One region of the Protofrankia sp. CiP3 genome, then DNA from elsewhere that is predicted to be linked to it. Evidence: riboswitches for the same ligand, from Rfam matches in the RefSeq annotation. Region 1 holds a riboswitch; the other holds the start of a gene.
What was found. Region 1 has a riboswitch for cyclic di-AMP ahead of MJ797_RS26900 (transglycosylase family protein). Riboswitches for the same ligand answer to the same signal wherever they lie in the genome.

Region 1 (4,157 bases):
TGGAACCTTCCGTATGGTCGGTCCCCCCCGCGTCGTGTCCCCTCCGCGTCCCCTCCAACAGGGACAAGGGTAGCGAGTACTAGGCATGGTGAGCCATCTGATATCGCTTTTGACCGAATAGTCATGAGCAGATCGGGCCAGCGTATCGCTGTGCCTGAGGAGCCCGCGGACGCGCCGTATCGGATAAGCGACCAGCGACCCAGGCCAGCTACCCCCGGTAGCGCCGGAACGGACCCGCCCGCGATACCGACGACACTGGAACTCAACCGCCGCCCCGCCCCGATCAGGAACATCGCGATCGGGAACATCGCGACAGCACCGGCAGTCCAGCCGTGGTGCCCGCTCCCGCACGCCCAGGGGCAAACGTCCGCATCCGTCGGACAAACCGGGCCACAAGCCGGGCCAGAGTGCCAAAGCCCTGGTAGAGGGCATCAACACAGGCACGTGTCCGGCCGTGACGCCGTTGGAGACGGGGCCCGCCAGACCTCGGCGCGGTAACATGACCGACTACGGCGCCAGCGGTCGCGGCCAGCACGATCCCGGACGTGGGCGCACTGTGCGACATGTCCGTGCGCGGGTCTGCCGCGAGCAGGCCGGCAACGAACAGGATCGTGTCACCAGGCAGCCAGAAATCGATATCGATGAGGACGCCGCTGTCGACGAATACGAGCGTGAAGATGCCAGCATAGAGCGCCGCGCCGGACGGGCCATCCACACTCACGGATCCCAGCCCGCCCCGATGACCCGCTCATCATACTCATCGTGCGGCTTCCCGCCCATGATTGCCGAACAAATCAGTTCATTACCAACCGGACAGACACGCAACCCCGACTGCTCACAGGAGCCAGACCCATGCCCATCGCCACCCCGGACGTCTACGCGCAGATGCTTGACCGGGCCAAGACCGAGGCGTTCGCCTACCCGGCGATCAACGTTACTTCGTCCGAAACCCTGAACGCCGCGCTGAAGGGCTTCGCCGATGCCGGCAGTGACGGCATCGTACAGGTTTCCACCGGTGGCGCCGATTTCCTCTCCGGCACCAGGGTGAAGAACATGGTCCTCGGCGCCCAGGCGCTCGCCGAGTTCGCCCATCATGTCGCAAAGGCCTACCCGGTCAATATCGCCCTGCACACCGATCACTGCCCGGCGGACAAACTCGACACTTATCTGCGTCCGCTGCTCGCGATCTCCAAGGAACGGGTTCTCAGCGAAGGAAGGCCCCCCCTCTTCCAGTCACACATGTGGGACGGCTCGGTGGTCGAACTCGAGGAAAATCTCAAGATTGCCGACGCTCTCCTGATTGAATGCCACCAGGCTGAGATCGTCCTGGAAGTGGAGATCGGCGTCGTCGGCGGTGAGGAGGATGGGGTCGTCGGCGCGATCGACGAGAAGCTCTACACCACACCAGCGGATATGTGGCGAACCGCCGAGGTTCTCGGCACCGGCGAACGGGGTCGCTACATGCTCGCCGCAACCTTCGGAAACGTACACGGTGTGTACAAGCCGGGCAACGTGAAACTCCGTCCAAGCATCCTTCGGGACGGACAGCAGTATGTCGCGCGACAGCTCGGGCTGCCAGCCGATACCAAGCCGTTCGACCTGGTGTTTCACGGCGGTAGCGGCTCCGACCCGGCCGAAATCCGCGAAGCGCTGGACTACGGCGTTGTGAAGATGAATGTGGACACCGACACTCAGTACGCGTTCACTCGGCCGATCGTCGACCATATTTTCAAGAATTATGACGGAGTGCTGAAAGTTGACGGCGAGGTCGGTGTGAAGAAACAGTACGACCCACGCAGCTACGGCAAGGCGGCCGAGAGCGGCATGGCCGCCCGCGTCGTGCGGGCCTGCGAGGACCTGCGCTCCGCCGGGCGTTCGCTCACCGGCTGAGCCGGCCGGCTCACCGGCCGGAGGACGCGCGAGCATCGCTTTTCGCGCATCCTCCGGCCGCCACCGGATCCTCGTACCCAACCAGACCGGTCCGTGCGGCCCTGCCCTTCCCCGTCGTAGAACCTGTTTTGAATCACAGCCGTCGACCGCCCGGACAGAAGATTCAAAACAGGTTCCCCCAGAATGCATCGGACGATATCGTGTGAACGTCCGCTATGACTGCTGGGAACCTGAATTCGATGCGGTGCCGCGGGCTACGCAAACAACCTGTCCGGGTGCACGCGGTATTACTCGGGCCAGCTGCGGCACGGTGGCCGCCCCACCGCTGCCCGTGGTTTCCGTCGCTGGAAAGTGCTGAGCGCGCGCCTGCGTGCGTTAGCAGCCGATCTCGAGATACGGCAAGGGCGCCCAGCCCGATGTGCGCATAGTCACGAAGCGCATTCACGACTTGTTCAGCCACCAGCGATGCTGGTTATGGTCTGCGCCGTGCCCGTCGATACGGCGGGGACACGTCGGGCGGCACGCCGAATCCTGCCCGCGCCCGACGAAAACCAAACTTGCGGCAGGAACGGGGGACCCACTTCCGGGCGTCGATACCAGGCGTCCTCGGGGTGAAGCCGCGAAAGCGGCCGGGCAGTCCCAGCCCGAACCCGACAGCTCACCTCGCAGGCGTGGGGAAGGGCATTACCAATATGTCCCGTACAAGTTCTCGCGGCCGACATCGCGGAATTCGCCGGGCCCGGGTCCGTACCCGAGCCATGGTGCTGACCCCGGCCCTGCTCGCGGCGATCAGTGGTGGCATCGCGATGTCACAACCGGCCAGCGCCGCCACCACGTGGGAGGGGCTTCGCCAGTGCGAGTCCGGCGGTGACTACACGGCCAACACCGGCAACGGCTATTACGGCGCATACCAGTTCTCGCTGAGCACCTGGCAGAGCCTGGGCTACACCGGACTGCCCAGCAGCGCCTCCCCGAGCACCCAGGACGAGGCCGCGCTCAAGCTCGCCACCCAATCCGGCTTCGGCCAGTGGCCCGTCTGCGGCCGGGGCATGGGCGCCGGCCAACTCGGGGCTGGCGCCAGCTCGTCAGGCAGCGGCTCATCATCAAACAGCACCGGCACCGGCTCGTCGGGCACCAGCTCGTCGGGCGCCAGCTCGTCGGGCGCCAGCTCGTCGGGCGCCAGCTCGTCAAGTCCAGGCAGCGCCACCGCCAGCAGCGCCAGTCCAGACAGCACCGGTTCGTCGGACAGCAGCTCGTGGCAGGCACGCTCATACGGCAGAAGCGGTTCCTCGCGTTGGGCATGGCGCGCGGCGGACGCGGCCACTCCGTCGACCGCTGTCGCTTCCGCTGCCACGCCCTTCACGACCGATCTGGTCGACCAGGTGCGACCGGACGTGCGGTCATGGCAGCGGCAGATGAACGGTCTTGGTTACAACATCCAGATTGATGGTCAGTACGGACCGGAGTCGGCTGGTGCGGCGAGCCATCTCCAGGCTGACAAGGGCCTGACGGTGGACGGAATCTGCGGACCGCAAACCTGGACGGCCACCTTCAGCTGAGCCTGAACCGAACGGCTACCGCCTGACGGCTACGAAACTGATATAGACCCCGCACACGACGAGTCGGGCTGGCCACACCAAAGTGACAACAAACACAACAGATAAACACCATAACGACCAGCCCGATTACTCGTCGTTACAAAAACCCAACACAAGCAACCCTCCGGCGGAGCTTTCCCAATCGCCAGGTACAGTTCTCAGTTTGGCCCACATAGTTCATTCGGGGGATGTAGGCCAGATCCATGTAGTTCATCCGACACCCCGATTTGCTTCGAAAGAGCCAGGCTCGCTAGAGTCCTCCCCACTCGCCAGATCGGCGAGGCCGCGCGAACGGACGCCGAATCCCGTCCCCGTCCGCCGTGGCAGGACCTACCGCGAAGCCGCCAGGACGGGATCGGGGGAACCACATCCGGATACCGAGACGCCGGTGTCCTTGGGGTGAAGCCAACGACGCGCATGGGCGTCACCGGCCGGGCATGTTCCCAGCCCGAACCCGACAGCTCACCTCGTAGGCGACGGGAAGGACCGACCCACATGCCGTCTGTTGGCAGGCACCGCGCCCCGCAACAGTCGTCCACCGCAGTCAAGGTCCTGCGCACCACTGGTGCTGTCACAGCACTCGTGGGCAGTGGTCTCGCCGTCGCGGCCAGCCCAGCGAGCGCCGCGACCGCCGACGACTTCGCCAAACTCCGCCAGTGCGAGTCCGGT
Region 2 (4,157 bases), on a different contig from region 1:
CAAGGAGCGATCGAACATCGATATGTCCCGGATCTACATCTGGGGTGCGGGAGAGGGCGGTCGCCTCGCGCTCACGGTGGCCTGCGGCCCGCTCGACCCCGCCCAGCAACCACTGTTTACGGCGGTCGGGACGGTGAACACGGTCGGGCCGCCCGCGTGTCCTGCACGGGTCCATGTCAAGCCAGTGACTCTTGCGCCAGGGCGGAAATGGAACGAAGCCACGACCAGCGAGCTGTGGAAATTCTCAAAGGACATCAAGGGCTAAGTGGTCGCCGAGGGCCACGCGATGATGGTGTTTTCGCGTGGCCCTCGGTCTGGAGCGAGCTGGAGATCCCAGCAATTTGCGGATCAATCCTCGACCTGCCTCGTCGGCTGTCGTTGAGAAGGCTCCCGCCGGCCGGCTTGGCCGGGGGGGGGTGGCACGGCCGACCAGCGGGAGCCCAGGACCTCCGCCGGCCAAGCGCACTGTGGGGGGGGTTCAGTGCGAAAGGCCGGGGAAGCCCGCGTTCCGCCGGGCGTTGCGAGCCGGGGGGGTTGGCTCGATCCGACCAGCGGAAGTCTTTGGAGACATCCAGTTGTGGTTTGGGGCCGCCAGATCGGTGTTTATATCGACAACACCGACCTGGCGGTGAGGTTCACGCGTAACCGGAGGGGGAGGATACGCGGAACCCGCTATATGTTTTTCAGAGGCTGCCTGCGTCAGTCATATCAGTGAGATGAAAGAGTCAATGAGCGAGGCCGCTGGCCGCTAACTGACCCGGCCGACTGAGTATGACGTGGTGTAGATATCCCTGAGCGAAACGACTTCACCGGACTTTGGTGCCGCCCACATCTTGCCACCGCCGGCATAGATGCCGATGTGGTAGATGTTTCCCGGCGTACCAAAGAAGATGAGGTCGCCGACCTGCTTATTGTACTGCGACACATGGACCGTGGCTTCGTACTGTTCTTCCGCGGTGCGGGGGAGACTGCGGCCGAGCTGTTTGAAAACATACTGAACCAGGCCGGAACAGTCGAAGGAGTAGGGGCCCTCCGCACCATACACATAAGGCTTGCCGGCTTGCTGCGCGGCCAGATAGACGGCTCTTTCACCGAGCGAGCCGACTGGCATCGTAGCATCCGCTGTATCGGGGGTGGATACCCGAAGTGCGGCAGCGGCGGCCGAGCTGGCGGCCTGCACCGGAGGCGCTGGGACCGAACTGGGCACCACCGTCATAGTACCAACGTTCGAGGAGCGAGCCGACTGCAGGGCATCCGTTCCGTCGAAGATAGCAGTGATCTGTGTGGTGGTGAGGACCTTGGCAGTGTAGCTTGCAAAGCCCTGCTCGTTGGTATACAGGTGCTTGAATGTTGCCCAGCCGTCAGGCAGCTTTACCTGAATTTTGATGAGCTGGTTCGACAACGGCGCGTGGGTCGTCCCGTCCTCGAGGGAGAAGCCCATGTCAATGGGCTGGTCGGCCTGTACTGACACGTCCGGATTAGTAACCCTGAGCGCGACACCCGACTTGGGGTGCAGGTCAGCCTGATCGATCACATGGCTGGTGATGGACCCCGGGCCAACCGAGGTGGCCGGGTTGATAACGGACGTGCGCAGACCGGCGAGTGACGCCTGGCTTCCGAACTGAGAGCCAAGGGTGATCCGGGAACTGACCGAAGTCTCGTCCATCCCTGAGTCGGTCGGGGCGCAGCCGGCCAGCGCGACGCCTGACACCGCAACCGTGCCGGTTGTCATCGCCGCGACCGCGGCACGTGCCCGGACGCGACCGGGGGCCGACGGCGGAGCGGGCGCACGGTGCCTGCCGCGGGCTGGACGCCCAGGCGTCTCGGCCTGAGGTCGCAGCGAGGACAGCGACGCCGTCGGCGACGAACATGGCCATGTTGCCGGATCAAGCTGCACATCGGGCGCAGACAAGACTGTGATCCTTCCCGTTCGCCTGCGAGGTGAGCTGTCGGGTTCGGGCTGGGCTGCCCGGTGGGCCGTGCGACCAGCACACGACTCACTTCACCCCTAGGTCGGCACCGTGGCTCGGTGCCAGCCGGTGGAGGATGGGTCCCCCGCTCCTGCCCTGGTGACGACTCGGAGGGGACACCGGGGCCGTGGGCAGGATTCGGCGTTCGGCCCGGTGTTGTCGTGACGTCGGCGCGAGACTAGTTCAAAAGGATGGTGCCAGCAAATACTAGTCCCTCACAACTACGGCGAGTACTCGCAGAAGTGACCATATCGGTTCCTCCCATCCTCCTTGCCGATCACTCGCCGCTCTATCTTGATCTGCTGGCCACTGCGGCAGGTCGCCTGGACGGAGGCTTGCCATGCCATGACCCACAGGATGCGGAAGATGACATTACGCCATAGCGGTGATGGTCTGGCGACGGGGGGGTGCTTGAGTGCCGACAGCTATATATCGCTGACATGTAGTAGCGAAAATTGTCTTAATGAATAATCTCGCTAGATTACGCACTGTGCCAGCCGTCATGGGATTTCCCGCTCCGAAATCCGCTGTGAGAGAGGATGCCCGCGGCCTGGGACGGGTCGGTGTCAGCGGCGCCGGGCGCGGGTGTCGCGGCGGGAGAGCAGGCCCGCGGTCTGCAGGACGTGCAGTTCGACCGCGAGTTCGTGAATCTCTGGGGGCAGGGAGCGGTACTGGCCGGACAGGGCCTCGACGGCCGCCTGCGCGCGATCCGCGAGATCGTCCAGTGCCCGCTGATGGGTGCGCATCTGCGCTCGCTCGTCCTGGATCGCGCGGACCGTCTCCTCCTGCCACCGCCGGGTGCGCATCAGGCGCTCGCTGGCGTCGGCGGCCTGCCGCTCGGCATCCTCCAGCCGTCCAAGGATCTGATCGAGCTGCTCCAGTCTTGTCGCCAGCTCGGCGATAAGATCGCTACGGACCGGGTATGTCGGCTGGGTCATCGGATCGCGTCGCGGATGTCGTGGATGTCGCGGATGTCGTGATCGACGTCACAGGTGATGGTGTGGATGCGGCGGAGGGCCTCGTCATCGCCACTCACGCCCGCGTTGCGACTGAGAACGGATTGTAACCGTACGCTGCCGCTAGCCTGCGGCTGGGACGGCAGTTGACAGTGAACTCCCGCACGAAGGCCTGACACAGGCGATTACGGTAGCCGACAGCGTGGTCTCCGTGAATCCCACTGTCGGGTGATATGTCGTTCTTCCTAGTATGAAATAGCTATCGAACGAAGCTGCGGTGCGGTCCTGCTGGGCACGGTATAGTCCTGACGGGCGGTATCCCAGCCGGGCCGGCGGGGCTGCGCCGTGGTAATTCCCATGGCCCGGGCCCGGCCTGTGGCACCGCGTTGTTCCGGTTGTGCTGGTTCGAACGGAGGCCACCGCGTCCGGTGGGGGCTTCGCGGCGCGGCCATCTCGGTGGATAATTTGCCTGGTATGTGGTGTTTTCAACACTCTGATCGATTTTTGTACACGGGGCACCACGAAACATGAGTTCGGCCGGTTTTGGGGCGTCAGCCACGCAAAAATAATGATCGCAGCCTTCTGCTACCGGCCGCGAAAGCCGGCAGCAATATTCACGAGCGTCCATCATGCTGTCAGTTGATATCTGAGCGTACCGCGGTACAAGGCTACAGCCAGCCATTCCGTTTGAAGGCTCGGTGCAGGGTGAAGCAGATTGCCGCCATCAGGCAGAGAGCAGCGGGATATCCCCACGGCTGCCGCAGTTCGGGCATGTGCTCGAAATTCATCCCGTAAATGGCGGCAACCGCTGTCGGAACCGCGGCGATGGCGACCCAGGCGCTGATGCGGCGCATGTCCTCGTTTTGTGCGATGGCCACCTGCGTCAGGGTCGCCTGAATAATTGACGACAGCAGCTCGTCGAATCGAGCTATTCGCTCGGTGACCTGTTCGAGGTGGTCGGCCACGTCACGGAAGTATTCCTGGATGCGCGGGGCAATCCCGCCGACGTCCGGTTCGGTGAGCGCTCGCAGCGGAGCGGCGAGTGGCGTGACAGCGTGCTTGAGCTCAAGCACCTCACGTTTGAGCTGGTAAACTTTACTGGCATCGGGCGGAATCGATCGGTGAAAGACCGAGCCCTCGGCGGCGTCGATGTCGATTTCGATCTTCTCGGTAACTGCCAGGTAATCGTCGACAATCTGGTCGCAGATAGCGTGGAGGACAGCCGACGGTC

Region 2: another riboswitch for cyclic di-AMP. It lies ahead of MJ797_RS03280 (C40 family peptidase); the one in region 1 lies ahead of MJ797_RS26900 (transglycosylase family protein).

What each region holds. Positions count from the first base shown of each region.
Region 1 covers NZ_CAKJTM010000001.1:114,708-118,864, reverse strand. Annotated here, with positions in the region: gene MJ797_RS00530 (CAP domain-containing protein) at 1-1, opposite strand, end outside; gene MJ797_RS00525 (hypothetical protein) at 284-721, opposite strand; gene fbaA (class II fructose-bisphosphate aldolase) at 853-1,890, shown strand; cyclic di-AMP (ydaO/yuaA leader) riboswitch at 2,403-2,577, shown strand; gene MJ797_RS26900 (transglycosylase family protein) at 2,583-3,449, shown strand; cyclic di-AMP (ydaO/yuaA leader) riboswitch at 3,819-3,977, shown strand; gene MJ797_RS00500 (transglycosylase family protein) at 3,984-4,157, shown strand, end outside.
Region 2 covers NZ_CAKJTM010000005.1:91,311-95,467, reverse strand. Annotated here, with positions in the region: gene MJ797_RS03285 (plasmid partitioning protein) at 1-265, shown strand, start outside; gene MJ797_RS03280 (C40 family peptidase) at 749-1,732, opposite strand; cyclic di-AMP (ydaO/yuaA leader) riboswitch at 1,918-2,088, opposite strand; gene MJ797_RS03275 (hypothetical protein) at 2,537-2,908, opposite strand; gene corA (magnesium/cobalt transporter CorA) at 3,595-4,157, opposite strand, start outside.